4 regions of the Kitasatospora sp. NPDC048365 genome follow, and region 4 is predicted to be linked to each of the others. Evidence: riboswitches for the same ligand, from Rfam matches in the RefSeq annotation. Region 4 holds a riboswitch; each other region holds the start of a gene.

Region 1 (7,514 bases), on a different contig from region 4:
GCCCAGGCCCTTGACGTAGTCGAGCTTGTCGACCAGGCCCTTGAAGTCGCCGCGGAACATCGGGTCGCCGTTGGCCGCGTTGCCGGACTTGACGTCCTGGCTGCCGCCGCGGTTGTTGGCGCTGTCGCCGTCGTTGAAGCGGGCGGTGAGGACGAAGTAGATCGGGTCCTTGCGCGGGTCGCCGCCGAGCGGGGTGCCGCCCGCGGCGGGCGGGGGAGCGGTCCCGGTGGTGGCGCAGGACTGGGCCGAGGCGGCGGAGAGGTTGCCCGCGGCGTCCAGGGCCTTGACGGTCCAGCAGTACGCGGTGGTGGCCTCCAGGCCGGTCTCCGAGTAGACGGTGGAGGTGGTGTTGACCACCGAGGTGCCCTTGGTGCCGCCGGTGCGGGTGACCTGGTAGCCGGTGACGCCGGTGTTGTCGGTGGAGGCGGTCCAGGTGAGCACCACGGCGGTGGTGTTGGCGGTGGCGGTGACCCCGGTGGGCACGCTCGGTGCGGTGGTGTCGGGGACGACGGCGGCGCACGGGTCGGTGGCGGAGGCGGTCACCGTGCGGTCCTTGACGGTGGAGTTGCCCGTACCGAGCTGGTAGTTGACGCCGTTGTTGTTGTCCCAGGTGCCGTTGCCGTTGTTGAAGGTGGCCTGCCAGGTGGTGGCGGTGCCGAGGTCGACGGTCTTCTTCACCCAGCCGGTGCAGGCGGCGTCCATGCCGATGCCGGGGGCGGTGGTCCAGGTGCCGCCGGTGGGGGCCCAGTGCAGGTTGACGGTGGACCAGCCGACGGTGGCGGTGGAGTACCAGACGGTCGCCGGGGTGCCGGTGGCCGGCGGCGGGGTGTCGGCGCACGGGTCGGAGTGGGCGATGACGCCGTCCTTGACGGTGATCAGGCCGGTGCCGAGCTGGTAGTTGGTGCCGCCGTTGTTGTCCCAGGTGCCGGCGCCGTTGTTGAAGGTCGCCTGCCAGGTCGGGGAGGTGCCCAGGTCGACGGTGAGCTTGACCCAGTTGGTGCAGGCGGCCGCCATCTTCGTGCCGGGCGAGGTGGTCCAGGTGCCGCCGGTGGTCGCCCAGTGCAGGTAGTAGGCGGACCAGTTCTTGGTGGCCGTCCAGTAGTAGACGGTGGCGGAGGTGGGCGTGGCGGCGGCGCACGGGTCGGTGGTGGTGACGGTGCCGCCGGAGACGGCCGAGATGCCGCTGCCGAGCTGGTAGTTGGCGCCGCCGTGGTTGTCCCAGGTGCCGGCGCCGTTGTTGAAGGTGGCCTGCAGGCCGGTGGCGCTGCCCAGGTCGACGGTCCTGCTGTACCAGCCGGTGCAGGCGGGCGTCATGGCGACGCCGGGCGAGGTGGTCCAGGCGCCGCCGGTGGGGGCCCAGTGGAGGTTGACGGCGGTCCAGCCGGTGGCCGGCTTGTAGTAGACGGTGGCGGTGGTGGCGGCGTGCGCCGTGATGGCCGGCAGCAGCGCGGCGACCAGGCCGGCGATGACCGCGAGGACGGCCAGGATCGGATGGCGCCGCCGCACGTGGCGGGGTCGTTGGTCCACAGGGGACTCCTCGTGGCGGGCCGCGGTTGGGGCGCGGCCTGTCGGGTGGGGGATGAGGGTCCTCTTGCGCAAGTTCCTGCAAGATGTTGCGGGGAGCGTACCGAGCCGTCAACGCCACGTAAAGAGTCGTGGACCGACCGCGACGAAAAGGGCCCGCCCGCCCCGGGGGGAAGCGGGGCGGGCGGGCAGGGGAAGGAACGCTCGGGTCAGCAGCTCCAGTTGACCTTGTAGAAGGTCGCGTAGTGGTCCGAGGTGTAGTAGTCCTCGTGGTAGACGGCGCCGGTGACGATCCGTCGGGCCCCGCGGGTGGAGCTGCCCGGGGTGATCACGGTGTACTCGTGGTAGTAGCCGCCGGCCTTGGCCGGCAGGACGCCCTCTCTGTTCTGGAAGACGATGCCGTCCTGCGAGTAGGGGAACGGGCCGCCCTTGTCGATCAGGGCCAGGGTGTCCCGGGCCTGGCTCGGCAGGGCGGTGCGGCACACGTTCCCGGAGACGGTGGCGTGGGCGTCGGTGGCGAACACGGCGGTCGGGGCCAGGGTCAGCATGCCGACGGCGACGACGGAAGCGGCGCGGGTCTTCAACGCGCGTAGAGTGATTCGCATGTGAGCCAGTGTGGGGGCTTGTCAGGTCCGCGCGAAAGACGTTGCCGCAATTTTTCATCTTCGGGTAACTCCCCGGGAACCCGGGGGACTTGTGGCGGACCGCCATCAGCAGCGAGCCCTCGGTGTGGTCCTGTCACATGGGTCTCCGGCCGCGCCGCGCCTACCGTGACCTGACTCCACGTCACCCTGCCGCCCCCGAGGAGGCGACCCCTGATGCCCCACCCCGTCAGGTCCCTGTGCACCGCCCTGCTCACCGCCGCCCTGCTGCTGCTCGGCATCGGCACCGTCCCCGCCCACGCCGCCGCGCCCCCGTACCTCGCGCAGGAGGCCGTCTTCACCGCGCCCGGCAACGGCTGGGACCGGGTCGAGCGCTACCTGGACACCACCACCGGCTTCCGCGCCGAGCAGTACCCGTCGGACGGCCGCGGCGACCAGGACGGCGCCCGGCTGACCTGGTTCGGCGGCGTCCGGCAGCCCTATTCCGGCCGTTTCCTGCTCTACAGCGGCACCGGCTGGAACACCGGCCCGATCACCACCCCCGTCCTGCTGGTGCACGGCGCCAACGACAACGCCGACCGGGCCTGGGCCGACCCCGGCGCCACCGGCAGCTGCGGCGCGTCCGGCTGCCCCTCCACCGGCCTGGCGCAGAACCTGGCCGCTTCCGGCCACCGGGTCTTCGCGATCAACTTCGCCCACAAGCAGGGCGACAACCTGCTCCAGGCCCAGGCGGTCGGCGACGCGATCGCGCTGATCCGGGCCAGGCTGGGGGTCGCCCAGGTCGACGTGGTCGCCTGGAGCAAGGGCGAGGTCGCGGCCCGCGCGTACGTCTCCTCGGTCCGGCCGTCCTGGGGCCGGGCCTACGCCGGGGACGTCCGGCGTCTGATCACCCTCGGCGGCCCGCACGGCGGCCTGGACTACACGTACGCGCACGGCTGGGCCTTCTCGCTGGCCACCTGGCCGGCCTGCGGCGGCACCGCCAACGCGCCCTCCCCGCACCTGTACATGACCTGCTACGGCAGCTACACCGCGCAGCCCTGCCTCGGCGTGCTGCCCAGCGGCGGGTACGACTGCTTCCCCGGCCAGCGCCAGCTGCTCGCCCGCTGGGACGGCCGGTACGGCGTCGACTCCACCGCCCAGGACTGGTGGACCACCTACTACGGCGGCCAGGGCTTCTACACCTCGGGCCAGGGCATCCAGGCCGCGATCGACGCCGGGTCGCTGATCGCCCCGCTGCAGCGGGCCGGCATTCCGGCCTCCGTGCGGACCTACCTGCTGGCCGGCGGCTCGGCCGACATCCCCGGGATCCTCAACGAGGGCCGCGGCCCGAGCGACGGCCTGGTGTTCACCGCGAGTGCCCTGGACACCACCGGCATCCCCACCGTCGGCGGCACCGCGCTGCTCGGCGGCCTCAACCACATGGAGCTCGCCTGGGCCCCGGCGGCCGTCCAGCAGATCACCTCCTGGCTCGCCTGACCAGGGCAGTCCCGCCGGCCCGCGGTGTGACGCTTGTCTCTCCCGGGCCGGTTGTCGCTCTGTCGACAATCTGTCTAGCCTGCTCGGGTGCTCGCACCGGGCACGCCACCGCCGGGACGCCGAATCCTGTCCACCCGCCGGGGGCTTTCGCTGACCACCACTGGACAGGAGCGGGGGACCCACAGGTACGTCGCCATGCCCTCCGCTCCCTCCGGGACGGCCGGGCACGGCTAGGGGTGAAGCCGCACGCACGCACGCGCGCGGCCGGGCCGCCTCAGGGCCCGAACCCGACAGCTCACCTCGCAGGCGTCGCGGAGGAACCCCGTCATGCGCCTCTCCCGTCCTGCCCGCATCGGCGCCGTCGCCGGTGCCGCCGCCCTGATCGGCGCGCCGCTCGCCGGCAGCGCCCAGGCCGCCTGGTTCAACCCGTCCGCCTGGACCACCCCGTCCGCCTGGAGCGCCCCGACGACCGCGGCCCCCGCGACCTCGGCCGCCACGACCGCCGCCGTCGCCGGCGCCACGTCCGCCGCCGCGACCGTCACCCAGGACCGGCTCACCCCGGAGTCGATGGCCGCCGCCGTCTCGACGACCGCCTCGCTGACCGTCCACTCCTCCTCCTGCTTCACCGCCAAGACGCTCGGCGTCGGCGTGCGCGACGCCGCCGGGCGGAACCTGGACTTCCCCGGCAACGCGAGCAACGTGCAGATCTGCCCGGGCGGCACCACCTTCACCAGCGCCGCCCGCACCCTGCCGGCCGGCACCTACACCCAGTTCGGCTTCTGGCAGGACTCGGCGAACGCCTGGCACAACCTGCCCTCGCGCACCCTCACCGTGGCCGCCGCCGGCGCCACCACCCCGGCCCCGGCGCCCACCCCCACGGTCAAGCCGACCCCCGCGCCGACGCCGACCCCGACCCCGACGCCCACGGCCGCCCCCACGCCGACGACCGCGCCGACCGCCCCGGCCGCGGGCACCGGCTCGCCGATCCCGGGCAAGGCGCTGACCTGGTCCGAGGAGTTCGACAGCGCCATCGCGTACGGCTCCAAGTGGACCGGCGACAAGTCCAGCGCCTACCGCTACGGCAACCACAACCCGGACGACAACAAGCTCGACTGGCTGACCACCAGCGGCGTCCAGGTCTCCGGCGGCGTCGCCACCTTCACCGCCAAGCCGTCCGGCCACACCCTGGAGAACGGCAAGCAGGCCTGGGACACCGGCCTGCTCACCACCGAGTACTCCTCCCAGGGCTTCCAGGTGAAGACCGGCGACTACGCCGAGACCCGGGTCAAGCTGCCCGCCGGCACCGGCGCCTGGCCCGCCCTGTGGACCTGGAAGAACGGCAACGGCGAGATCGACTCCTTCGAGTACCACCCGGACAACCCGAACCTGCTGGAGCTGACCAACCACGTCAAGTCCGGCTCGAAGTACTACACCGACGCGAGCGCCATCGCCAAGGACCAGTGGGTGACCATCGGCACCTACTACGGCGCCGACTCCGTCGACTGGTACGTCAACGGCAAGAAGGTGTTCTCCGACGGCACCGGGGTCGGCACCGGCTGGTCCGCGTACCTGATCCTCAACCTGTCGCTGAGCGCCGGCCAGTACCACCCGGCCGCGTCCGGCTCCGCGCCGATCAGCTTCGCCGCCGACTGGGTCCGCGTCTACCGCTAGTCGGCCCGCACGGTCAGCGTGAACGCCGTCCGGTCGTTCGCCGGGACCGTGTCGTCCGCGCCCGCCACCCGTACGTGCCCCTCGGCCCTCGTGCCGGGGGGCACGTACGCGTTCACCCGGACCGGGATCAGCGCGGTCGCCGTCCGCAGCGCCGGCAGGCCCGCCGGGAAGGTGCAGCGGACCAGGTGGCCGGCCAGCGAGACGGTGCAGTTCTCCGGGAAGAACGGGCCCTCGGCGGTGAAGCCCGCCGGCAGGTCGACCAGCACGGTGAACGGCGAGGCCGTCCGGTCCGGTCCGCCGTTGGCGACGAAGGCGTGCACCGTGGTCAGCCCGCCCGGCGCGGCCGGGTCCGGGTCGAGCCGGACCACCTGCAGGTCCGCGTGCGAGGGCAGCGCCGCCGCCGTCCCGGTCGTCGTCCCCAGGGCCGCCGCGGCCGCCATCGCCAGAACCATGGGCCCCCGCATCACCCGCACGGCCATGCTCCACTCCCACTGTCGGTGCCCACCTGCATACTCACAGTAGTGGCGCACGGCCCTGTCGAGCGGAGGTGGACACGATGACTGGTCGCGTGTTGAGCGAGGTGAGCGGCGAGGTCGCGGCCGAACGGGAGGCCGGCTTCGTCCAGGCGTACCGGCAGCTGGTGGCCGGCCCGCTGCCGGAGGGGCTGCTGCGCACCGAGCTGCTCAAGGGCAGCGACCGGCACTGGCGGATCCAGAGCCTGTGGCGCGACCTGGCCACCCTGGAGGCCGTCCGGGCCGACCCGAAGACCGCCGCCGCGCCGCGCCTGTTCCGCGAGGCCGGGGCCGATCCGGTGCTCGCCGTCTTCGAGGTGACGGTGGCCCAGGTCGGCGACCTCGACCTGTCCGACTGACGCGGTCGACGGCCGTGGCGGCTGTGGTGGCCGTGGCGCTCCTGATGTCCCGTCTGGCCGTCGCGCCGTCCGCGCTACGGCGCGAGCACCTCGCCGAGCCGGGAGGCGATCTGACGCATCACCGGGACGAGCGCCGCGCTGCCCGCCTGCGCCTCCAGCGCGCGGATCCGCGCCTCCGGGCCGGAGACCGACAGTGCGGTCGGCGTCGGCGCGCCCGGCACCGCGACCGCGATGCAGCGCACCCCGATCTCCTGCTCCTGGTCGTCCACCACGTACCCGGACTCGCGGGCCGTGCCCAGCTGGGTGATCAGGTCCTGCGGGTCGGTCACGGTGTACGCGGTGTGCGCCTGCAGCGGGCCGGTGCCGAGCAGCGCCCGGGCCTCCTCCTCGGGCAGCTGGGCCAGCAGCGCCTTGCCCACGCCGGTGCAGTGCGGCTGCACCCGGCGGCCGACCTCGGTGAACATCCGCATCGAGCGACGGGACTGCACCTGCCCGACGTACACCACCTCGCCGCCCTCCAGGACGGCCAGGTTGGCGGTCTCGCCGGTGGCCTCCATCAGCTCGGTCAGGTACGGGCGGGCCCAGCTGCCGAGCAGCCGGCCGGCCGTCTCGCCGAGCCGGATCAGCCGCGGGCCGAGCGTGTAGCGGCGCGCCGTGTCCTGCCGGACATAGCCCTGCTGAACGAGGGTACGGATCAGGCGGTGGATGGTCGGCATCGGCAGACCGGAGGTGGTGGAGAGCTCGCTCAGGGTGGCGATGCCGCTCGAGTCGGCCAGCGCCTCCAGCAGCAGGAAGGCGCGCTCGACCGACTGCACGCCGCCGCCCGCGCGGTCGTTGCCTGTCGGAGCTGTGGCGGGGGTGCTGACCACCGGCGTTCCCTTCACTGTCGGAGGAGGAGTAGAGTCCCTGCGATCTAGCTCAACAAACCGTTGAAATTCTGTATCGCGGAAACTAGTCTCCACCTTACAGAACAGAACCCGCCGGTAGGCAGGGTTCGGATCCGGGAAGTTCCCACCGGAACATCCCGAGCGATCACAACCGTCCAAGGAGTGTCCTGCCCATGGCTGCAGATCAGGGACCACTCGGCGCTGCCCCCGCCGCCCCGGTCGTCACTGTCGCCGGTCCGCGCGTCCCCCGCGCCGAGGAGGTGCTCACCCCGGAGGCCGTCGCCTTCGTCGTGGGCCTCCACCGCGCCTTCGAGGGACGCCGTCAGGAACTCCTGGCCCGACGCAAGACCCGCCGGGCCGAGATCGCCGCCGCCGGCACCCTCGACTTCCTCCCCGACACCGCCGCCGTCCGCGAGGGCGACTGGCAGGTCGCCGAGGCGCCCCGCGCCCTCCAGGACCGCCGCGTCGAGATCACCGGCCCCA
Region 2 (7,514 bases), on a different contig from region 4:
CGGGCTCGGCGGTGTGGGCGGCGAGCAGCCGGGAGAGGTCGTCGGCGTGCGTGGCGGGGCTCGCCCCGGGCCGGTCGGCGGTGCTTCGGGACAGGCCGCGGCGGTCGTAGGTGAGGACGGTGTACCGATCGGCGAGGCGGTCGGCGAGGGCCTCGGTCGCGGTGGCGTCGCCGTGGCCGCCGGCGACGAGCACCAGGACGGGGCCCGAGCCGCGGACGAAGTGGCGCAGCCGGGCGCCGGGCACGGCCAGCAGGGATTCCTTCATGGGTGACCACCGTTCGGTTCGTTCGGGCCGCTCTGACGGGACGTCACCACTGTGCGTCGGCCGCCGTCGGGTGGGGAGCGGAGCGTTCTTCCTGGGACTGCCGGTCCCAGGGAAACGGGTGGCGCCGGACCGGGCGTGCGGTGGTATCACTACCGGCATGGGGATGGACCGCGATCAGCTCGCCGACTTCCTGCGCCGGTCCCGGACCCGGCTGGGCCCGCTGGACGTCGGGCTGCCCGAGGGGCCGCGGCGGCGCACGCCCGGGCTGCGCCGCGAGGAAGTGGCCGTGCTCGCCGGAATGTCCGCCGACTACTACGTGCGCCTGGAGCAGGCCAGGAGTCCGCAGCCCTCGGACCAGATGCTGGCCGCGCTGACCCGGGCCCTGCGGCTGAGCGTCGACGAGCGCGACCACCTGTACCTGCTCGCCGGCCACCGCCCGCCGGAGGCGGACCGGGCCGGGGAGTACCTGCGGCCGAGCCTGCTCTACCTGCTCGACCGCCTGGACGGCGTCCCGGTGCAGGTCCTCAGCGATCTGGGCGACCTGCTGGCGCAGAACGAGCTGGCGCAGGCGCTGTTCGGCTGCGTCTGCTCGGTGGCCCGCCCGGACCGCAACCTCGTGCTGCGCTGGTTCTCCGACCCGGTGGTGCGTGAGCGCCTGGCCCCCGAGGAGCACGAGGAGTACGCCCGGCAACTGGTCGCCGACCTGCGCGCCGCGGTCGTCCGGCGCGGCACCGACGAGGCGTCCCGCGGCCTCCTCGCCCGGCTCCGGGACTCGGCCGCCGGGGCAGAGTTCGCGACGCTCTGGGAGCGGCACGAGGTGGCGGTGCGGACCTCGCACCCGTACCGGCTGGTCCATCCCGAGCTGGGCCGGATCGTCTTCGACTGCGAGGTACTGGCGACGCCGGCGGCCGACCAGCGCCTGCGTGTCTTCACGCCGCCGCCCGGCGGCACCGAGGCCCTCGACCTGCTGCGCGCGCTCGGCCCCGGGCATCGGCACTGCGCCGAGGCCGCCCCCCGCGGCTCCTAGCCTCCGCGCCCCGACCGCTCATCGGGCCCTCCGGCTCCTGCACCGACGCACGGAACCCGCGCGCCGCGCCCCTACCCGCGTCGGCGGCCCGCTGCCGGTGCTCGGCGACGGGGCCCGGCTGGGGCCGCCGGTTCCACGCCGCCGGCTCGCCCGCCGGATAGTCTCGGTCTCCCGACGAGCACCGCACCGGAGGCACGCCTTGGACAGCAGCGCCTGGGACACCCGCTACCGAAGCTCGGAGCTGGTGTGGGGCACCGAGCCCAACCGCTGGGTCGCCGCGGAGACCGCCGACCTGACGCCGGGGCGGGCGCTCGACCTGGCGGCCGGTGAGGGCCGCAACAGCCTGTGGCTGGCCGCCCGGGGCTGGCGGGTGACCGCGGTGGACTTCTCCCCCGTCGCGCTGGGCCGGGCCCGCACGCTCGCCGCCGCGCTGCCCGCGGACAACGCCGCCCGGGTCGAACTGGTCGAGGCGGACGTGCTGGCGTACGAGCCGGAGGCAGCCGGGTACGACCTGGTGCTGATCGCCTACCTGCAGCTCCCCGGCGAGCAGTTGGGGTCGGTGCTGGTGCGTGCGGCCGGGGCGGTGGCGCCGGGCGGCACGCTGCTGGTGGTGGGCCACGACTCGACCAACCTGGCCGAGGGCGTCGGCGGGCCGCAGGACCCGGCGGTGCTGTACCGCCTGCCGGAGGTCCTCGCCACCCTCGCCGACACCGGCCTGACGGCCGTTCGGGCGGAGCGGGTCCGCCGCCCGGCGACCCGGCCGGACGGGACGGCGGGCGAGGCGGTCGACACACTGGTGCGCCTGCGCCGGGCGTGAATCCGGCACGCTTGGCGGCCGGCCGGACGGGGCATGAATGACGGGTCCACGCCAACTCCATCCGGAAGGCCGCCCCGTGAACCGCAAGTCCATGGCCCTGCTCGCCGCCGTCGCCACCCTGCCGCTGGCCCTCTCCGGCACCGTCGCCGCCGCCCAGCCGTCCGGCTCGGCCGCCGCCGCGTCCGCCGCCTGCAGCTACACCCCGGCGGTCCCGGCCGACAACTTCAAGGGCATCCCGGTGTTCGACGCGAAGCAGGCGGCGAAGCCGTACAGCGCGACGCTGCGCACCACCCAGGGCGCGATCACGTTCAAGGCGCTGACCGACAAGGCGCCGTGCACCACGTTCTCGTTCCGGTTCCTGGCCGAGCGCGACTACTTCGACCGCAGCCACTGCCACCGGCTCACCACCCAGCGCATCTTCGTGCTGCAGTGCGGCGACCCGACCGGCACCGGCAGTGGCGGTCCCGGCTACTCCTTCCCGGACGAGAACCTGGAGGGCGCCACCTACCCGGCCGGGACGGTGGCGATGGCCAACGCCGGCCCGAACACCAACGGCAGCCAGTTCTTCTTCGTCTGGAAGGACACCAAGCTCTCGCCCGCCTACACGCCGTTCGGTCGGGTGACGGCCGGGCTCGACGTCCTGCAGCGGATCGCGGCGGCCGGCGAGGACGACCAGAACAACCCGGGCGACGGCTTCCCGAACCTGCCGGTGAACATCCGTCACGTCGCCATCACCAAGCGCTGACCGGACCGACACATCCGTCCGGCCGCCGACCGGGCGTCAGCGGCCGGACCGTACCGCGGTTCGACCTTCGCGCAAGCGAGTTTCGAACGGCCGCGCGGGGCGGCGGTGTGCGGACGGGGCTTGTGGGGTGGCTGTGGTTTGTGGGCGACGAAGGTGGACGGCCCGTGACGGGGCTGTGATCCTGGCGGTATGAGCTTGTGATTGGCTGCCCGGGTTGAATAGTCTCCGTGCAGCCCGCACACGCGGGCCCCGTGCGCGGAAACGCCGAGCCCTGTCCGCCGCGCTCCCGGGATGCCCAACACACCACCTGGGGCAGGGGTGGGGGAACCAGGTAAGTCGCCGTCCCCGACGGCTCGGGGTGAAGCCGCCTCCCGGCGGCCGGGCCACCTCCCGGTCCGAACCCGACAGCTCACCTCGCAGGCGTGCGGAGAGGGACGTCCTCATGCTCTTCACGGGTCCGGGTCGGCACCGCCGTCCCACCCAGGCGGAGAAGGCCATTGCGGTCGCGAGTATCGCGGGCGTGGGCCTGGCACTGCCCCTGCTGGCCGCCACCGGAGCGCAGGCCGCGCCGACGCCGGTCTGGGACAAGGTCGCGGGCTGCGAGACCGGCGGCAACTGGAGCGCGGACTCCGGCGACGGCTACCACGGCGGCCTGCGTTTCACGGACTCCACCTGGGCGGCGTACGGCGGCACCGAGTTCGCGCCGAGCGCGGACCGGGCGACCCGCAGCCAGCAGATCGCGGTGGCCGAGCGGGTGCTCGCCGCCGAGGGCGAGGGCGGCTGGGGCACCTGCGCCCAGCAGGCCGGCCTGTCCCGGGACGGCGTGACCGGCGTGGTGGACGTCAACGACTCGGCGGACGAGACCGGCTCGCTGCGCGGCAGCCGCGGCGTCGACATGGTGAACGCGGCCCAGGACGGCTCGCTGCCCGCCGCGCACACCACCCCGGTCTTCTCCGGCCTCCCGGGCTGGGACCCGGTGTACAGCGTGTACTGGTACGAGCAGGACGGCGGCTGGTTCTGGACCAGCCACCACTCGGTGTACGAGCACCACGTCAGCTCGGCCGCCGCGAAGGCGGCGAAGGCCGCACAGGACGCCCGGAACGCGCAGGGCACCACGGCGCCCGCCACCACCGCGCCGGTCGCCCCGGTGGCTCCGGTGGTCCCGGTCGACCCGACGCTTCCCACCGCGCCGGTCACCACGACGCCGACCCTGCCGACCGACCCGACCGGGACCCCGACCGACCCGACCGTCCCGCCGGTCACCGTCGACCCGACCGCGCCGGTCACCGGCGACCCGACGCTGCCGGTGGCGCCGCCGGTCGACCCGACGGCGCCGGCGACCGGTCCGACCACCCCGACGGTCCCGGGCGCCGACGCCACCGCTCCGGCCGCGCCCACCGCGCAGCCGAGCTCTCCTGCCACCGAGTCGGCCCCGCCGGCCGCCACCCCGAAGGCGTACACGGTGCAGGCGGGCGACACGCTGGCGTCCATCGCCCGCAACAACGGCCTGCAGGGCGGTTGGAAGGGGCTCTACGAGGCCAACAAGCTGGTCGTGGGCGAGAACCCGGACCTGCTCAAGCCCGGCCTGGTGCTCCAGCTGGGCCAGTGACGGCCTGCGGGCCGCCCGTCAGTGGATGACGCCGGCGGCCCGCAGCAGCCAGCGGTTGGTGCGGCCGACCAGCCCGGCCCGGTCGAGGACACCGATCACCTTGGCGGCCATCTCCACCTTGGTGGCCCGCCAGTGCGGGTTGGCCTTCGCGGCGGCGCTGCCGACCTCGGGAGCGATGCCCACGGCGCGGTACAGGCGCGGGTGGATCAGGCTGACGGTGGCGAAGTAGACGATCAGTCCGATGAACAGCTGCTCGTAGCGGCGCCGGACCGGCCCGAGCCGGCGCCGCACCAGTTCCTCGCGCGCATAGCTGATGTGCCGCGACTCCTCGATGACGTGGATCCGCGAGACCTGCCGGGTGAGCGGCTGGAGCGTCTCGTCGGCCATCAGTTCGCGCTGGAAGGCGTCCAGGATCTCCTCGACGTACATGGTGCCGCCGAAGGTCTGGCTGTGCGTGGAGATCGCCTTGAAGAGCCGTCCGAGGTTGTGCGCCACCGGGCGCGCGCCGTACGCGGGGACGCCCATCCAGCTGATCATTTTGGCGAACATCACCGAGTGCCGGCACTCGTCGCCGATCTCGGTCAGCGCGTACTGCACGTGCGCGGAGGTCGGGTCCTGGTCGAAGGCGTGCCGCAGCAGCATCTGCATCAGGATCTCCTCGAACCAGATGCCGACGCTGGCGATCGAGGCGGTCTCGTGCTTGCTGAGCTCGATCCGCCGCTCCTCGTCCAGCGTCTCCCACAGCGGGGTGCCGTAGAGCGAGAGGCGGTGCGGCGGGCAGTAGTAGCGGCCGGGCTCGGGGGCGGAGTCCCAGTCGACGTCCTTGAGCGGGTCGAAGGAGAGCTTGGCGGACGAGGCGAGCAGGCGTTCGGCGGTCCGCTCGCGGTCGCGCAGGCGGGTCGTCTCGGGCATGGGGGATCTCCTTCGCGGCGCGTACGTGTCCGTGCCGCGAAGGTAGAAGTTATTAGACCCACCGTCAATACACCGCGCAGAACCCGGCTACCCGGGCCACCCCGCCAGCGTGCGGCGGCTGCGGAAACAGTGCTCCTCCCCGCTCACCGGATCGGTGAACTCCAGCGACCGGGCCAGCAGTTGCAGCGGCGCACCGAAGTCCTCCGGCTCGGACGCGGGCCGCACCACGGGGTAGATCGGGTCGTGCAGGATCGGCACGCCCAGACGGTTCAGGTGCACCCGCAGCTGGTGGGTGCGGCCGGTGTGCGGCAGCAGCCGGTAGAGCCCCAGGCCCTCGCGGTGGCCGACCAGCTCCACCCGGGTCTCCGCGTTCGGCTCGCCGGGCACCTCGTACGCCGCCATCTCGCCGCGCACCTTCACGATCCGGCTGCGCACCACCGCAGGCAGCTCCAGCGCGGGATCGTGGCGGGCCACCGCCCGGTACTCCTTGCGGGCCAGCCGGCGCTCGAACAGGCCCTGGTAGGCGCCCCGGTGGCGCGGATCGGCGACGAACAGCACCACGCCCGCGGTCAGCCGGTCCAGCCGGTGGGCGGGGCTGAGCGCGGGCAGGTCCAGGTCGCGGCGCAGCCGGGCGAGCGCGGTGTCGGTGACGTGCGAGCCGCGCGGGGTGGTGGCGAGGAAGTGCGGCTTGTCGGCGACCACGATCCGCTCGTCGCGGTACAGGACCTCCACCTCGAAGGGCACCGGCTCCTCGTACGGGGTCCACTCGCGGTGGAACCACAGGTACCCGCCGGGGGTGAACGGGGTGTCGGCGTCGATCGGGCCGTGAACGGCGACGAACTCGCCGCGGGCCAGCATCCCGGCCACCCGGTCCGGTCCGACGGCGCGGCCGTAGCGCTCGCGCAGGTAGTCGGCGGCGGTCGGCCACGGACCTTCCTGCGGCAGCCTGACCCGGACCGGGTCGATGCCGTCCCGCTGCGGCAGCGGGCTCGCCGGCACCCCTGACCTGCGCCCCACAGTCCACCACTCCCGCCGCTCGACCCGTCCGCCCACCCTACCCACCGCGCGGCGCCGCCCCGGGCGGGCCCGGGGTGCGTGGACGGCCCGGGGCGGGGAAGAAGCCCCCGTGCGGCGCCTGGCCGCCCGGTGACCGGAACGCCTTCGGCTCCGTACGGGACAGCGGCGGGCCGCCATGGGAACATGGCAGGGCGGAGCGCCCAGTGAGCGGCAGGTGGCCGATGGACACCGACAAACAGGGCAGGATCCCCCAGACCCGCCGGAACCCGGCCCTCGCCGGAGCCGACGAGCAGGCCTTCGACGGCCTGCTGACCATCCCGATCGCCACGGCGCTGATCGCCGAGGACGGCCTGATCCTGCACTGGAGCCCGGACGCGGAGGCGCTGCTCGGCTACCGCGCGGACGAGGCGGTCGGCTCGCCGGCCGCGCAGCTGCTGGTCACCGCCGAGCAGCGGCCGGAGGTGCTGGCGCTGTTCCGGGACATCGTCCAGGGCCGGGCGTGGTCCGGTGTCTTCCCGGTGCGCCACCGCAGCGGGCACCACGTGAACCTGGAGTTCCGCACCCACCCCATCGCCGGGCCGGGCGGGCGCCCGCTGGTGCTGGCGGTGGCCTCGGACGTGACGGCGCTGCGCCGGCTGCAGGCGGACCTGGCGGTGCTGGACGGGTTCTTCACCCAGTCCCCGGTGGGCATGGCGGTGTACGACGCCCAGCTGCGCTTCGTCCGGCTGAACGAGGCGCTGGCGAAGATCAACGGCCTGCCGGTCGACGCGCACCTGCGCCGCCGGGTGACCGAGGTGCTGCCGGGCATCAACGGCCGGGAGATCGAGGCGGTGATGCGCCGGGTGCTGGAGGAGGGCGAGGCGGTGGTGGACACCCGCTCGCACGGCCGCACCCCGGGCGACCCGACCCACGACCACGCCTGGTCGGCCTCGTACTTCCGGCTGCAGCAGGCGGACGGGCGGGTGCTGGGCGTCTCCTCGACCATCGTGGACATCACCGAGCGCTTCCAGGCCGAGACGGTGGCGGCCCGCGCCCAGCGGCGGCTGACCCTGCTGGCGGAGGCCACCGCGACGGTCGGCACCACGCTGGACGTCCGGCAGACCGCGCACGAGCTGGCGGACG
Region 3 (7,514 bases), on a different contig from region 4:
GACCTCGTCCTGGACCGGGTCATCGCCCAGGCCCTCACCGACCACGGCCTCAGCGTCACCGACACGGAGATCGCCGACGGGCGCAGCGCCGACGCCAAGGCACTCGGCGGCGAGACCCAGCTCGCCCGGGAACTCCTGCTCCGGCAGGCGGTGCCGAGCGGCGGCATCGACGCGTTCTACCGGCAGCAGCTCGGCATCCAGAAGCTCGCCGCCGCGCAGGGCGAGGACCCCCGCACCGACGCCGGCAACGCCGCCATCCGCAAGGCCCTGGTGGCCGCCGGCACCGAACTCGACATCCAGGTCAACCCCCGCTACGGCCACTGGGACGTCCAGCAGATCGGCCTCGCCGACACCGTCGACTCCTGGCTCCCCCAGAACACCAACCCCGCCTGACCCGCACGCCGCCCCGGCCGCCGGGCCGGTGCTGTCCGCGCCCCGCGGGGCCTGGCGGCAGCCGTCGCGAGCCGCCCCGCCGGAGGCGGCCGTCGGGCCGGTGCCGTCCTCGCCCCGCGAAGCGTCCCACCGGAGGCGTTCGTGGGCACGGTCACGCGCAGCGCCCCGCCGGAGGCGGTCGTCGGGTGTCTGCCGTTCGTGCGGCGGTCCCGCCGGGGGCGTCCCTCGCATCCCGCCGTCGCGCAGCGCCCCGCCGGAGGCGGTCGTCGGGCGTGTGCCGTTCGCACGGCGGTCCCGCCGGGGGTGTCCCTCGTATCCCGCCGTCGCGCAGCGCCCCGCCGGAGGCGCCTGGCGGGAGCCGGTTCGCGGAGCGCCCCGCCGGAGGCGCCGTCGTATCCCGCCGTCGCGCAGCGCCCCCGCGGGGGCGGTGGGCGGGGGGTGCGGAGGGCCGGGCGGGGGGTGGGGGAGCGGGTAGGTTCTGGGGTGTGGACACTCCGAAGCTGACGCTGCTCACCACTACTCACCGCGTGGCCCCCGGGCTGCTCTCCTGGCCCGCGTGGGAGGCGCTGCGGTCCGCGCCGCGGGTGCTCGCGGGCGACGCCTCGCATCCGCAGCTGCCCGCCGTCCGCCAGGCGGGCGTCGTGGTGGAGGTGGTGGAGCGGGGTTCCGCTCCGGCGCTGGCGCGGATGCTGGTGGAGGCGGCGCCGGTGCTGTGGCTGGGTGGTGCGGACGGTGACCCGGGGCTGACGGACGCGCTGGCGCGGATCTCGGTGGAGGAGGCGGGCCGGGTGCCGGAGATCGAGGTGCTGCCGGGCTCGTACGACCTGCCGGGTGCGCGGCTGCTCGACCTGGCGTCGGTGATGGACCGGCTGCGCTCGCCGGGCGGCTGCCCGTGGGACGCCGAGCAGACGCACGCGAGCCTGGTGAAGTACCTGGTGGAGGAGGCGTTCGAGCTGGTCGAGGCGATCGAGGAGGGTGATCGGGAGACCTTGCGGGAGGAGCTCGGCGACGTGCTGCTCCAGGTGTTCTTCCATTCGCGGATCGCCGAGGAGCACCCGGACGACCCGTTCTCGATCGACGACGTGGCCGGCGACATCGTGGAGAAGCTGATGTACCGGCACCCGCATGTCTTCGGTGACGTGGAGGCGTCGGGTGCGGCGCAGGTCGAGGCGAACTGGGAGCAGCTGAAGGCGGCCGAGAAGCAGCGGGAGTCGGTGCTCGACGGGGTGCCGGCGGGGCTGCCGGCGCTCGCGTACGCGGCGAAGCTGGTCTCCCGGGTGCGGCGGGCGAATTTCGCCGGCGTGCCGGACGGCGCGTACGAGCTGCCGGCGGAGCTGACCGAGCGGTCGGCGGGCGACCTGCTGCTCGCGGTCGCCCAGCGCGCGTACGACGCGGACGTGGACGTGGACGCCGCCCTGCGGGCCGCCGCCCGCCGCTACCGCGCCGCGGTGCGACAGGCCGAGGGCCTCAACCCGTAGCGACCCGCCGGGCTGCGGTCGTCGGCGCAGCCCCGCGTCCCACGCCCCGGGTGCTAGGCGGCGGCGGCCGGTTCCGGGCTGCTGCGCCGCTGCTGCGGGACGACCTCGCCGATCGCCTCGCCGAGCAGGGCGAGGAGGTCGGCGAGCGGGTCGAGGTGGTCGGGGAGGTCGGCGAGCTGGACGATCCGCTCGCCGTCGGGGCCGGCGACCGCGAAGAGGTCGATCGGGCCGAGGTGCTTGACGGCGGTGGAGACCAGCGCGGCGATGTCGCTGGGGCGGTGGATGTCGCCGGAGACGCCGACGACGTGGCAGTCGGGCCGGTCGAGTTCGGTGGCGAGGTCCTCGGCGACGCCGGGCCGCAGGTCGGCGATGAGGAGGCGGGCGGCGCCGGCGGCGGTGAAGCGGCGGGCGAGTTCCGCCCCCGAACCTCCGTCGAGTACCGCGATGACCACCACTGCCCCGGTTACCCGCATGGACTGCTCCTCCTTGAGACGCCCGGTGGCCGGTCCGCACGCCGCCCACCAACGGTTGTCGGAGGATCGTAGGCACGCCACGACCCTCCGCAACAGGGATTACCCGCCAGGTGACCAGACTCACGCAGGTCGGGGCACCGGATACCGTCAAGGCATGTCCCACACGCCCGAGACCACCCGCCCGGAGCTCTTCACCTGGGAGTTCGCCGCCGATCCGTACCCCGCGTACGCGTGGTTGCGCGAGCACGCGCCGGTGCATCGGACGACGCTGCCGAGCGGGGTGGAGGCGTGGCTGGTGACCCGGTACGCGGACGCGCGGCAGGCCCTCGCGGACAGCCGGCTCTCCAAGAACCCCGCGCAGCACAACGTGCATGCTCATCGCAGCGGCCGGGTCGGCATCCCGGGCGAGCGCCAGGCGAACCTGATGACGCACCTGCTGAACATCGACCCGCCGGACCACACCCGGCTGCGGCGGCTGGTGTCGAAGGCGTTCACGCCGCGCCGGGTGGCGGAGTTCGAGCCGCGGGTGCAGCAGCTCACCGACCGGTTGATCGACTCCTTCGCGGAGCGCGGCTCGGCGGACCTGATCCACGAGTTCGCGTTCCCGCTGCCCATCTACGCGATCTGCGACCTGCTGGGTGTCCCGGCCGAGGACCAGGACGACTTCCGGGACTGGGCCGGGATGATGATCCGACACCACGGGGGGCAGCGCGGGGGTGTCGGCCGGGCGGTGAAGCGGATGCGCACGTACCTGGCCGAGCTCATCCACCGCAAGCGGGCGGACCTCGGGGACGACCTGATCTCGGGGCTGATCCGGGCCAGCGACCACGGCGAGCACCTCACCGAGAACGAGGCCGCCGCGATGGCGTTCATCCTGCTCTTCGCGGGTTTCGAGACCACCGTGAACCTGATCGGCAACGGCCTGTACGCGCTGCTGCGCAACCCGGGGCAGCGCGTGCTGCTGCAGGAGTCGCTGGCCCGGGGCGAGAGCGGGCTGTTGGAGACCGGGGTGGAGGAACTGCTGCGCTACGACGGACCGGTGGAGCTGGCGACGTGGCGGTTCGCGTCGCAGCCGCTGTCCATCGGCGCGGTGGACATTCCGGTCGGCGACCCGGTGCTGGTGGTGCTGGCGGCGGCGGACCGCGACCCGGCCCGGTTCGCCGAGGAGAACACCCTCGACCTGGCCCGCGCCGACAACCCCCACCTGGGGTTCGGGCACGGCATCCACTACTGCATCGGCGCGCCGCTGGCCCGGCTGGAGGGGCAGCGGGCGCTCGCCACGGTGCTGACCCGGCTGCCCGATCTGCGTCTTGCCGCCGACCCGTCCGAACTGCGCTGGCGCGGCGGCCTGATCATGCGTGGCCTGCGCGAACTGCCGGTCTCCTTCACTCCGGTGGACGCCTGACGGCGCGTCGTGTCGCGAGATCTGAATGCGGATTAAACCGGACATACCTGCATGGTTCGTGCCCGAGTTGTGACGCGTCGTAATTCTTGCGTGATACCGGTGATATGAGCTTGTGATTGATCGTCGGATCTGCCTACTCTCCCTCTGCCCGCAGCCGCGGGCCCCGGGTGCGGAACGCCGAATCCTGTCCGCCGCGCTGCAGGGAATCCGACAACGACCCGGACAGGGGCGGGGGAACCAGGTTTGACGCCGTCCCCCACGGCTTGGGGTGAAGCCGCCTTCCCGGCGGCCGGGCCACCTCCCGGTCCGAACCCGACAGCTCACCTCGCAGGCGTGCGGAGAGGATTCGTCATGCTGTTCACCGGTTCCGGCCGCCACCGTCGCAGTACCAAGGCCGAGAAGGCCATCGCCGCCGCGGGCGTCGCGGGCGTGGGTCTGGCCCTGCCCCTGCTGACCGCCACCGGCGCCCAGGCCGCCCCGGTCTCCATCTGGGACAAGGTCGCGCAGTGCGAGTCCGGCGGAAACTGGTCGATCAACACCGGCAACGGCTACTACGGCGGGCTGCAGTTCAGCTCCTCCACCTGGAAGTCCTTCGGCGGCGGCCAGTACGCGCAGCGCGCCGACCAGGCCAGCAAGGGGCAGCAGATCGCCGTCGCCGAGAAGGTGCTCGCCTCGCAGGGCCCCGGCGCGTGGCCGGTCTGCTCGAAGCGCGCGGGCCTGACCAGGGGCGGATCGTCGGCCCAGACGGACACCGCCTCGCGCTCCGAGACCCGCGCGGCGGCCCCGAAGGCCGCGACGCCCAAGACCGCGACGCCGAAGACCGCGACCCCCAAGGCTGCGCCGCAGGGCGCGACGTCGCAGAGTGCGCCCCGGGTTGTGCCGCAGGGCGCCCAGGCCCCGGCCGCGCCGCCGGTCGCCGGCGGCGGCTACACCGTGCGCCCCGGTGACACGCTGTCCGGCATCGCCGCCGCCCAGCACGTGTCCGGCGGCTGGCAGAAGCTGTACGAGTCCAACCGTCCGGTGATCGGCGGCAACCCGGACCTGATCATGCCGGGTCAGGTGCTGTCGTTCTGACGGCTGCGGGAGCGGGCACTCCGGACCGTCCGGGGTGCCCGCTTTTGCGGGACATTCAGATGAACTACCAGCGAGTAGCGCGCCACACGGTGAGACGGGACGAAGGTCAACGTGGACCGGAAGCCCGGGGCGGTTAGGCTCTGGTCGTAACGACTACACATCCGCTTCCGCTAGGAGATGCCTCGTGCCGTCCATTGATGTCGTCGTAGCCCGCGAGATCCTCGATTCCCGCGGCAACCCCACGGTCGAGGTCGAGGTCGGCCTCGACGACGGCAGCACCGGCCGTGCCGCTGTCCCGTCGGGTGCGTCCACCGGCGCCTTCGAGGCGCTGGAGCTCCGCGACGGCGACAAGAACCGCTACTTCGGCAAGGGCGTCGAGAAGGCCGTCCTCGCCGTGATCGAGCAGATCGGCCCGGAGCTGGTCGGCTACGACGCGACCGAGCAGCGCCTGATCGACCAGGCCATGCTGGACCTGGACGCCACCCCGGACAAGTCCTCGCTCGGCGCCAACGCCATCCTCGGCGTCTCGCTCGCCGTGGCGCACGCCGCCTCCGAGGCCAGCGACCTGCCGCTGTTCCGCTACCTGGGCGGCCCGAACGCGCACGTCCTGCCGGTCCCGATGATGAACATCCTCAACGGCGGTTCGCACGCGGACTCCAACGTGGACATCCAGGAGTTCATGATCGCCCCGATCGGTGCGGAGTCCTTCTCCGAGGCCGTCCGCTGGGGCGTCGAGGTCTACCACACCCTCAAGGGCGTCCTGAAGGAGCGCGGCCTGTCCACCGGCCTCGGCGACGAGGGCGGCTTCGCGCCGAACCTGGACTCCAACCGCGAGGCCCTGGACCTCATCACCGAGGCCATCAAGAAGGCCGGCTACGTGCCGGGCAAGGATGTCGCGCTCGCGCTGGACGTCGCCGCCTCCGAGTTCTACAAGGACGGCGCCTACCAGTTCGAGGGCAAGGCGCTCTCCGCCGCCGAGCTGATCGAGTACTACGCCGAGCTGGTCGCCGCGTACCCGCTGGTCTCCATCGAGGACCCGCTGGACGAGTCGGACTGGGACGGCTGGAAGGCCATGACCGTCAAGCTGGGCGACAAGGTCCAGCTGGTCGGTGACGACCTGTTCGTCACCAACCCGGCCCGCCTGGCCCAGGGCATCGAGACCGGCACCGCCAACGCGCTGCTGGTGAAGGTCAACCAGATCGGTTCGCTGACCGAGACCCTGGACGCCGTCGAGCTGGCCCAGCGCAACGGCTACCGCTGCATGATGTCGCACCGCTCCGGCGAGACCGAGGACGTCACCATCGCCGACCTCGCCGTCGCCACCAACTGCGGCCAGATCAAGACCGGCGCCCCGGCCCGCTCCGAGCGCGTCGCCAAGTACAACCAGCTGCTGCGCATCGAGGAGATCCTCGACGACGCCGCCGAGTACGCCGGCCGCGGCGCCTTCCCGCGGTTCAAGTACGAGGGCTGAGTCCACGAGGGCTGAGCCAGCCTGACCGGTGCCCCGGCTCCCACCGCGTAGGGTGGGGCCGGGGCACCGGCATGTGCAGGAGGGGTACGAGATGGCCAAGTGGAGGATCCCGGGGCTGGCGGCGCGGCCGCGCTTCACCAGCCGCGCCACCGTGCTGGTGCTCGTCCTGTGCTCGCTGATCGCGATACTCGCGTATCCCACCCGGCAGTTCATCGCCCAGCGCTCGGAGATCGCCGCGCAGCGCGCCAAGGCCGAGCAGGCCCGGCAGCAGGTCGAGGAGCTGCGCCGCGAGCGGGCCCGCTGGCAGGACCCGGAGTACGTGAAGGCGCAGGCCCGCGAGCGGCTGCACTACGCGCTTCCGGGCGAGACGCCGTTCGTCTCGGTGGACCCCAAGCCCTCCTCGGACGGCCGGCCGCCGGCCGCCGGTGCCTTGGCCGGTGTCCGGCCGAAGGCCGCCAAGCCCTGGTACGCCGAGCTCTGGGATTCGGTCGATCTGGCCGACACCGCCCAGCCGGGTACCGAACCCCCCGCATCCCACTGACAGACAGACCGCTGATGACCAACGAACCCGCTGCCGTTCCCGACTCCGACATCGCCGCCATCGCGGCCCAGCTGGGCCGCGTCCCGCGCGGCCTGCGCGCGGTGGCGCACCGCTGCCCGTGCGGCAACCCGGACGTGGTGGAGACCGCGCCCCGGCTGCCGGACGGCACGCCGTTCCCCACGCTGTACTACCTGACCTGCCCCAAGGCGGCCTCGCTGATCGGCACCCTGGAGGCCGAGGGCGTGATGAAGGATCAGACCGCCCGCCTCGCCGAGGACCCGGAGCTGGCCGCCGCCTACCAGAAGGCCCACGAGGACTACATCGCCCGCCGGGACGCGATCGAGGTGCTGGAGGGCTTCCCGAGCGCCGGCGGCATGCCGGACCGGGTGAAGTGCCTGCACGTGCTGGTCGGTCACTCGCTGGCCGCCGGCGAGGGCGTGAACCCGCTCGGCGACGAGGCGCTCGGCATGCTGGAGGACTGGTGGGCCAAGGGCCCGTGCGTCTCCCCGGCCGAGGTCGAGGCGGCGGGCGCGCGGGTCCTGAAGAACCGCGCCAAGGACGAGGACCACGCGGCCGTGATCGCCGCCAAGCAGCAGAAGACGGCCGAGCGCGCCGAGAAGAAGCGCCAGGCGGAGGAGGAGCAGAGTTGACCATGACGCGTGTGGCCGCGATCGACTGC
Region 4 (7,514 bases):
GACCAGCGGCGCGGCCGCGCACCCGGACGACCAGGGGGCCACCTCCACCGCCGGGTACGCCCCCAACACCAACCTGGAGCAGGTCTCCGACTGGCTGACCAAGATCCTGCTCGGCGCCGGGCTCACCCAGATCGGCACCCTGCCGCACCGGCTGCGGGAACTCGGCGAGTGGCTGTCCCCGGTGGTCGGCGGCGCGGCCGGCGACCACGGTGGCGCCGCCGGGTTCGTCTCGGCGCTGGCCGTGTACTACACCGTGGTCGGCTTCGTGGCCGGCTGGTTGCTGACCCGGCTGCTGCTGGCCCGGGCGCTGACCGCCGCCGACCGGCAGACGCTCGCCGACTCGGTCGCCAAGACCGTGGTCGCGGCGCCCTCGCTGGGCTTCGGGCCGGAGCGCGTCCGCGAGCTCTTCGAGACCGGGGTGGAGGGGCTGCGGGTGCAGGCGCTGGCGCTGCTCCAGGGCGCGCCGGACGCGCGGAACGTCGACCTGATCACCCAGGCCATCGACCGGCACCTGTCGCCGTTCGAGCTGCTGCAGGCGCTGCTCGCCGCCAAGGCCGCCGCCGGGCTGCCGGACCTGGGCGAGGCCGACCGGGCCGCGCTGCGCTCCGCGGTCGCCTACAAGCTGCGCAACACCCGGACCGTCCCGCCGTACTCGCGCCGTCGGGCGGTGGCGGAGGACGTCCTCAAGCGGCTGCCGGAGACCGCGGCCGCGACCGCCCTGATCCCCACCCAGGCGCAGGGCGAGGCCGGGGCCCCGGGCCTGACCCCGGCGCGGAGCGGGGATCAGCCGGAGGCCGCGGCGAAGGACTGAGCCCGGGGCCTGCGGGCCTCCCGGGTCGGGGTGCGCAGGACCAGCAGGCGGTGCGGACGTGCCCCGGGCCTGGCCGCGGGCACCACGCGCATCTCGGTGGCGATCCGGTGGCCGCCGAGGGCGGCGCGCAGGCCCGGCAGGTGGGGGCAGCGGCGGCCGGCGCCGTCGTACAGCGGGTAGACCCGGACCTCGCCACCGGGCCGGGTGACGCGGGCGAGTTCGAGCAGGGCGGCGAGCTGGGCCTGCGCGGAGAACACCTCGGGGTAGGCGAAGAGCAGGTAGGAGCTGAGGGTCAGCGCGAAGGTCCGGTCGGCGAACGGCAGGCGGGGCAGGGCGGCGGCGATGTAGCGCTCGGGGTGGGCGGCCCGGTCGGCGGTGAAGATCCGGTGGGCGCGGTCCCAGCTGCGCAGGTACTTCTCCGGGGAGTGCCGGTCGGCCGGCAGGTACCGCCGCGGGTCGGTGCGGGCGGCGGCCTCGATGGCCCGCCGCCCGGCCCGGGCCAGCTCGGTGAGGGCCGCCGGGGCCAGCGCGTACGCCGGGTCGGCGGCGATCACCTCGCAGCCGAGCTGCCGGGCCTCGGCCGCCAGCCCGGCCGCGCCGCCGGGGCAGTCGAGGACCGGGCCGCCGACCGCGCCCAGCCGACTGCGGGTCAGGCCGAAGAGCTGGCAGTACTCGTCGAGCGGACGGGAGGTGATCAGCGTCGGCGCCTGGTGGTCCATCACGCTCCTCGGGCGGCTCGCGGGCGGCCGGGTCGGCCTCGGCCGCTTCATCGGACCACGGCCTCCCGGCCGTCGCACCTCGGACCGGAGCGGGGTGACCGCCGGTCAGCGGGCGCCGAGCAGGCCGCGTATCGCCAGGCGGCTGACGTTGGTGACGCCGCGGATGATCTGCGGGGTGAGCAGGACCAGCAGCACCCCGAGCAGGGAGACCCCGGTGATCTGCCACGGCTCGGTGACGTAGGCGTGGTGCTCGACGCCGGCGCGGTCCGTGTACTCGTAGAGCTGGTACCCGGGCCAGGGCGTGTAGCGGGCGAACACCCAGTGGTAGAGCGGGTAGAGCGCCAGCGACCAGCCGACCGTCAGGAAGACCACCGACAGCGTGAAGGAGAGGATCGCCCACGGCAGCATCAGCACCTGGTAGAGCGCGGCGCGCCAGCCGGCGCCGTCGGCCAGCCGGGCGGTGACCGCGCCCCAGAAGCCTCCGCGCTTGGGGCGGACAGCGGGCGGGGCGGTCACCTCGGTGTCGAGCATGGTGCGGGCCCGCTGCCGGTCCAGCGCGCCGAAGCCGCGGGCCAGGACCAGCAGCAGCGCCAGCACCGGCAGGCCGAGCGCGGTCACCACCAGGCCGAGGCCCGCGCTGAAGAGGGCGACGGTCGCCACGAACCCGGCGATCGCCACCGGCAGGCCGGTGAGGGTGAAACCGAGCTCGCGGTAGGTGCTCGCGGCGAACGGGGCGCGCCAGAAGGCGGGTCGGCGCGGCCCGGCCGGGCGGGTGTGGAAGGTGTCGGCGCGGTGCAGCGTACTGGTCGTCATGTCGGGCCCCTCGGCGTCGTGACTGCTCACGGTGCAACGGTGCCCGAGCGGGGCGGGTCGGCGGAATGAAGCCTGCTGCCGACTTCGGGGTGGGGTTGTCCCCACCCCCTCAGGTGGTGCGGGCTGCCGCCCACTCCGGTTCGAGGAGGGAGTACTGGAGCGAGTCGCGCCAGCTCCCGCCGACCCGCAGCTCGTGCCGGATCCGGCCCTCCAGCCGGAAGCCGGCCCGCTCCACCACCCGCGCGGAGGCGGTGTTGTCCGGGTCGATCCGGGCGGCCAGCCGGTGCAGGCCGAGCGTCCGGAAGCCGAACCCGCAGAGCAGTTCGGTGATCTCGCCCGCGTACCCCCGGCCCCAGGTGTCCCGGCGCAGCGCGTACCCGACGAACGCGGCGGTGTCACCGTCCCGGGTGAACGCCGCCTGCCCGATCGGCACCCCGCCCTCGCCGTCGTCCCCGGCGTCGGCGAGCGGCACCACCGCCAGGCGGTAGTAGGTGCGCGGCTCGCGCTCCGCCTCCTCCAGGTAGTGGCCGATCTGGTCGGCGCACTCCTCGACGCCGCGCGGTTCGAACGGCAGGTACCGGGCGGTCTCCGGGTCGCCGAAGACCGCGTGCAGCGCCTCGGCCTCCTCGGGCGTCTGCCGGTACTCGCGGCAGATCAGGCGCGGTCCCGTCAGCCGGATGAGTTCCATGGGCCCCGACCCTACCGCCGCAGGTGAGCGGGGTCGGCGGAGCCGGTTACCGTACCTGGGTGACTGACGAGGACCTGCGGCTCAGCCCGCGCACCCGCACCGCCGAGCTGCTGGCCTGGGCCGGGGAGGAGGGCCGCCCGCCGGTGCCGGACGGGGCGCTGCGGACCGTACTGACCCTGCTGGAGCTGGGCGGCGCCCGGCTGCACGACGGCTGGCCCGAGCTGAGCTCCGCCCAGCTGGAGCAACTGCTGTACGAGCGCCTGTACCTGTACGTGCAGCCGGTGGACGAGCCCGGGGCCTACGAGGCGTACGGCGAGGCCGTCCGGCTGCTGATCGACCGTCAGCGGGCGGCCCGCCGGTTGAACGCCAAGCGGTGGGAGCGGCTGCACGAGGAGGCGGAGTGGCAGGGCGAGGTGCTCTGCGGGCTGCTGCGCCGGGCCGACCTGGTCACCTGGCCGCGCCTGTACACCCTGCTGCTGCGGGCCGACGGGATCGACCCGGCGGACGAGGGCGCGGTGCGGGCGTGGCTGGACGGGTTCCGGGAGCTGCCGGAGGAGGAGCGGCTGGGGCGGTACGCCACCGCGCCCGGGCTGGTGGCGGCCGAGGGCCAGGAGGAGTGGGACGCGGCGCGGCTGCTGCTGGTCGGCATGGCGACGGACGGCGCGCGGCGGCTGCTGGAGCAGGGGCTGATGCAGCGCAGCTACCGGAACCTGGCGGAGCTGACCGCGCGCGGGCTGCCGATGCCGGAGGAGCTGGCCGGGGACTTCGACGGGTTCGAGGCCGCGGTGGAGGCGGAGGCGCTGCGGCTGTACGGGGAGTGGACGAGCCCGGGGCTGGCGGCGCTGCTGGTGACGGAGTACCCGGACCTGGCGCCGGAGCCGGGCCCCGGCGACATCGAGGCGTACCTCGCGGAGCGGGGCGAACCCGGCGAGGCCTGAGCCGGGAGCGGGCCGGACGGCACCCGGGTGGCCGTGCGGAGGACGGAACGCGCGAGCGGTCCGGGCCGGAGGGGGGCCTGCGCCCGGGGCGGACCGGGCCGAACAGGGCCTGCGCCCGGGGCGGACCGGGCCCTGGGAAGGCCGGGCCCGGGGGATGGAGCTCCCGGGGCCGGTCAGGGACGGGATCCGGGCCCGGGTGGGCCCTGGTCCGACGAGCCGGGCGCGGGGAAGGGGTCGCGGCCCGGCTGCCGTCGGGGGCGGCTACGGCGTGAGGCCGTGCGATCCGAGCCAGGTGAGCGGGTCGATCGGGGCGGCGCCGTCGGGGCGGACCTCCAGGTGGAGGTGGGGGCCGGTGACGCCGGTGACGTTGCCGGTGGCGCCGACGGTGCCGAGCACGGTGCCGGTGGTGACGGGGCCGGCCGGGGTGGTGATCCGGGCGAGGTGGCAGTACCAGAGCTCGGTGCCGTCGGGCAGGGTCTGGATCACCCGGTAGCCGTACGGGCCGGACCAGCCGGCGGAAGTGACGGTGCCGCCGGTGACGGCGGTGACCGGGGTGCCGGTGCGGGCGGCGAAGTCGAGGCCGGTGTGCAGGTGGGCCCAGTGCGCGCCGGCCTGGGCGAACTGCGCGGCGAGGCGGTAGCCGGCGACCGGCAGGGCGTGGTCGCCGAGGGGGGCCGCGGTCTCCTGCGCGGCGCGCCTGGCCTGGGCCTCCTGGGCGGCGGCGATCCGGGCGGACTCGTCGTCGGCGGTGCGCCGGCCGTCGGCCTGCTGCTGGATGCGGGCGGCGAGGGCGAGTCCGGGGTCGGCGGACAGGACGGCCCCGGAGGCCTCGTCGGGGGCGGTGACGGAGGGGGCGGCGGGGGCGTCCGCGGCGTGGCCGGCCGGGGCGGCGGCGAAGCCGGTGGCGCCGAGCGCGGCGGTCATCGCGGTGACGCCGAGCAGCGGGCCGGTGCCGCGGGACTGCCGGGGCAGCCGGTGCCGGGTGTCGTGCCCGGTCGGGTGGTCGAGCAGGCTGGTGGCTGTGCCGGAGCTGTCAGCGGTCTGGGTGGACGCCACGGGGGCGCACTCCTTCCTTCCCTCTCGCCGACCGGGTTAGCTGACGGGTTCGGAGGTGGAAGGTCTCCTACGGCCGGTGGCCCGGGGGCCTGGCCGATTCACCCCAAGGAACGTGGTTCCCCGGCTCCTGGGCGCGCCCGCGAGGGGGTGGGCCCGGTGGATTAGGCGACCGCGCGCGGTGCCGTATGGGTACGGCGTTGCCGACCGCGCTGCGTTATCAAACGTTAATCCTATGGACCCCCTGTTTCCAAGCGTCTCGGGAGAGGCAGTGATGCCCTCCTGACGACCTGTGGGCGATTTGTGATGATTCGGCGGGCTTGGCGAAGGGGTTGACGGCTAAGGCTATTAGCCTTAGCTTTATGGCTAACAGCAATCGGCACCGCCGACGCACGCAGCCCAGGAGGCCCGCGATGAGCTCCACGACCACCCCCACCCGCTTCTTCGACGTCCCCGGCGGCCGGATCGCGTTCGACGACACCCCGGGCGAGGGACTGCCGGTCGTCCTGCTCCCGGGCATGCTCGACCAGCGGGCCGCCTACCGGCACCTGGTCCCGCTGCTCACCGCGGCCGGCCACCGGGTGATCACCATGGACCTGCGCGGCATGGGCGAGTCCTCGGCCGAGTTCGTCGACTACTCCCCCGCCGCGATCGCCGCCGACCTGCTCGCCCTGCTCGACCACCTGGGCATCGAGCGGGCCGTGCTGGCCGGCAGCTCGTACACCGGCGCGACCGTGGTGAAGGCGGCCGGGCTGGCGCCGGAGCGGGCGGCCGGCGTGGTGCTGATCGACGCGTTCATCGAGAACCTGCCGCTGAACGCCTTCCAGAAGGCGCTGTTCGGCGTGGTCGGCCCGGTGGTCAAGGCGTTCCCCGGGGTGTGGGGCACGCTGCAGAAGTTCTACTTCCCGACCGAGCGCCCGGCCGACTTCGACGCGTACCGGGCGGGCCTGGCGGCGATGCTGCGCGAGCCGCACCGCAAGGTCGCGCTGGCCGGCTACCTCTCCGGCGACTCGGCGCCGGTCGGCTGGTCCGCGGCGGTCCGGTGCCCGGCGCTGGTGCTGATGGGCACCAAGGACCCCGACTTCCCGGACCCGGAGCTGGTCGCCGACCGCCAGGCGGCGGCGCTGAACGGCCGCAAGGTGATGATCGAGGACGGCGGCCACTACCCGATGGCCGGCCACCCGCAGGCCGTCGCCGCCGCGCTGCTCCCGTTCCTGGCGGAGGTCGCCTGATGCCCCGGGTCGGACTCACCCCCGCCGCCGTGGTCGACCGGGCGCTGGAGCTGGTCGACGAGCACGGGGTCCAGGAGCTCACGCTGGCCGCCGTGGCCGGCCGGGCCGGCGTGGCCACGCCCTCGCTGTACAAGCACGTCCCCGGCGGCCTGGCCGAGCTGCGCCGGCTGGTCGCCGTCCGGGTCACCGGCGAGCTGGCCGACCGGCTGGCGGACGCGGCGCTCGGCCGCTCCGGCGACGCGGCGGTGGCCGCGCTGATGGCGGCGTACGCGGCCTACGCCACCGAGTACCCGCGGCGGTACGCGGCGGTGCCGCAGGCGCCGCGGGAGGACGACCCGGAGCAGTTGGCGGCCGCCACCCGGCTGGTGGAGGTGGTGCTGCGGGTGCTGGCCGGCTACGGGCTGGACGGCGCAGAGGCGATCCACGCGACCCGGACGGTCCGGGCGATGGCGCACGGGTTCGCCTCGCTCGCCACCGGCGGCGCGTTCCGACTGGCCGAGGACCGGGCGGTGACGCTGGACCGGATGACCCGGGTGCTGACCGAGGGCCTGCGCTCCTGGCCGTGAGCCGCGGGCCCGGAGGCCGTGACCGATGCGCCGGACGGGCGTTGGGCAGGGCATGAAGAAGCGCTCGATGCTCGCCTTTGCCTCGCTCGCCGTCGGCGTGGTGGCCTCCCTGACCGCCCCCAGCGCGCACGCCGTCCCGCAGGTGCCCGCCGGCCCGCTGACCGACGCGATCACCGCCCCCGACCTGCCGCTCGGCCTCGACCGGGTCGAGACCGTCACCCCCGAGCTGCCCGACCTCCAGGCCTGAGGCCCGCGTACCGGCGCGCGCCTCCGACCGGGGGCGCGCGCCGGTACGTCTTCGGATTGCCTTCGATACCGTTCCGTCACCGTCCACGCGTAAGACTGTCAGCCCAGCGGGAAGTACTACAGTCGGGTCGACCCACGACCCGTCAGCCCACTCGGCGGCAGCACGGAGGACAGGAACGATGACGCAGACGGCGCAGCACACCGAGCCCGTCACCGGCCTGGTCCCGGCACCCCGCCGCCCGCTCGACCCGGAGCCGGCCCCGGCGGCCGAACCGCGCACCCCGGTCGGTGAGCTCCGTCGCGCGTTCGCGGTGCTGCGCGGCCTGCGCACGCTGCGCCCGGTGGCGGCGCGCCCGCAGCCCGGCTACGGCGAGGTGGACGGGCAGTAACGGGCGGCGGCCCGGTCCGGGGAACAGCACGGGAACCCGGCCCGTCGACCCGCGCGGGA

The links. A riboswitch is a leader RNA that binds a small molecule or an ion and turns the genes downstream of it on or off. The one in region 4 is predicted to bind cyclic di-AMP.
Region 1: linked by a shared signal. The riboswitch ahead of ACGFX4_RS02670 (hypothetical protein) and the one ahead of ACGFX4_RS07815 (M23 family metallopeptidase) in region 4 are both predicted to bind cyclic di-AMP.
Region 2: linked by a shared signal. The riboswitch ahead of ACGFX4_RS38290 (transglycosylase family protein) and the one ahead of ACGFX4_RS07815 (M23 family metallopeptidase) in region 4 are both predicted to bind cyclic di-AMP.
Region 3: linked by a shared signal. The riboswitch ahead of ACGFX4_RS30940 (transglycosylase family protein) and the one ahead of ACGFX4_RS07815 (M23 family metallopeptidase) in region 4 are both predicted to bind cyclic di-AMP.

The regions. Positions count from the first base shown of each region.
Region 1 is NZ_JBICYJ010000002.1:199,492-207,005, reverse strand. Features, by position in the region: gene ACGFX4_RS02685 (carbohydrate binding domain-containing protein) at 1-1,527, opposite strand, end outside; gene ACGFX4_RS02680 (ribonuclease domain-containing protein) at 1,734-2,129, opposite strand; gene ACGFX4_RS02675 (esterase/lipase family protein) at 2,343-3,602, shown strand; cyclic di-AMP (ydaO/yuaA leader) riboswitch at 3,748-3,924, shown strand; gene ACGFX4_RS02670 (hypothetical protein) at 3,930-5,273, shown strand; gene ACGFX4_RS02665 (hypothetical protein) at 5,270-5,752, opposite strand; gene ACGFX4_RS02660 (hypothetical protein) at 5,830-6,144, shown strand; gene ACGFX4_RS02655 (IclR family transcriptional regulator) at 6,219-7,013, opposite strand; gene aceB (malate synthase A) at 7,205-7,514, shown strand, end outside.
Region 2 is NZ_JBICYJ010000066.1:9,751-17,264, reverse strand. Features, by position in the region: gene ACGFX4_RS38310 (alpha/beta fold hydrolase) at 1-265, opposite strand, end outside; gene ACGFX4_RS38305 (helix-turn-helix transcriptional regulator) at 429-1,292, shown strand; gene ACGFX4_RS38300 (class I SAM-dependent methyltransferase) at 1,492-2,109, shown strand; gene ACGFX4_RS38295 (peptidylprolyl isomerase) at 2,186-2,854, shown strand; cyclic di-AMP (ydaO/yuaA leader) riboswitch at 3,146-3,291, shown strand; gene ACGFX4_RS38290 (transglycosylase family protein) at 3,375-4,463, shown strand; gene ACGFX4_RS38285 (diiron oxygenase) at 4,482-5,375, opposite strand; gene ACGFX4_RS38280 (pseudouridine synthase) at 5,463-6,392, opposite strand; gene ACGFX4_RS38275 (SpoIIE family protein phosphatase) at 6,614-7,514, shown strand, end outside.
Region 3 is NZ_JBICYJ010000038.1:29,653-37,166, forward strand. Features, by position in the region: gene ACGFX4_RS30920 (SurA N-terminal domain-containing protein) at 1-393, shown strand, start outside; gene ACGFX4_RS30925 (MazG family protein) at 879-1,871, shown strand; gene ACGFX4_RS30930 (SDR family NAD(P)-dependent oxidoreductase) at 1,925-2,344, opposite strand; gene ACGFX4_RS30935 (cytochrome P450) at 2,499-3,749, shown strand; cyclic di-AMP (ydaO/yuaA leader) riboswitch at 3,948-4,097, shown strand; gene ACGFX4_RS30940 (transglycosylase family protein) at 4,101-4,823, shown strand; gene eno (phosphopyruvate hydratase) at 5,008-6,294, shown strand; gene ACGFX4_RS30950 (septum formation initiator family protein) at 6,386-6,835, shown strand; gene ACGFX4_RS30955 (DUF501 domain-containing protein) at 6,850-7,485, shown strand; gene ACGFX4_RS30960 (exopolyphosphatase) at 7,488-7,514, shown strand, end outside.
Region 4 is NZ_JBICYJ010000006.1:20,983-28,496, forward strand. Features, by position in the region: gene ACGFX4_RS07790 (hypothetical protein) at 1-811, shown strand, start outside; gene ACGFX4_RS07795 (hypothetical protein) at 784-1,530, opposite strand; gene ACGFX4_RS07800 (sensor domain-containing protein) at 1,636-2,343, opposite strand; gene ACGFX4_RS07805 (GNAT family N-acetyltransferase) at 2,453-3,031, opposite strand; gene ACGFX4_RS07810 (hypothetical protein) at 3,091-3,969, shown strand; gene ACGFX4_RS07815 (M23 family metallopeptidase) at 4,231-5,025, opposite strand; cyclic di-AMP (ydaO/yuaA leader) riboswitch at 5,036-5,189, opposite strand; gene ACGFX4_RS07820 (alpha/beta fold hydrolase) at 5,436-6,254, shown strand; gene ACGFX4_RS07825 (TetR-like C-terminal domain-containing protein) at 6,254-6,820, shown strand; gene ACGFX4_RS07830 (hypothetical protein) at 6,873-7,067, shown strand; gene ACGFX4_RS07835 (hypothetical protein) at 7,246-7,455, shown strand.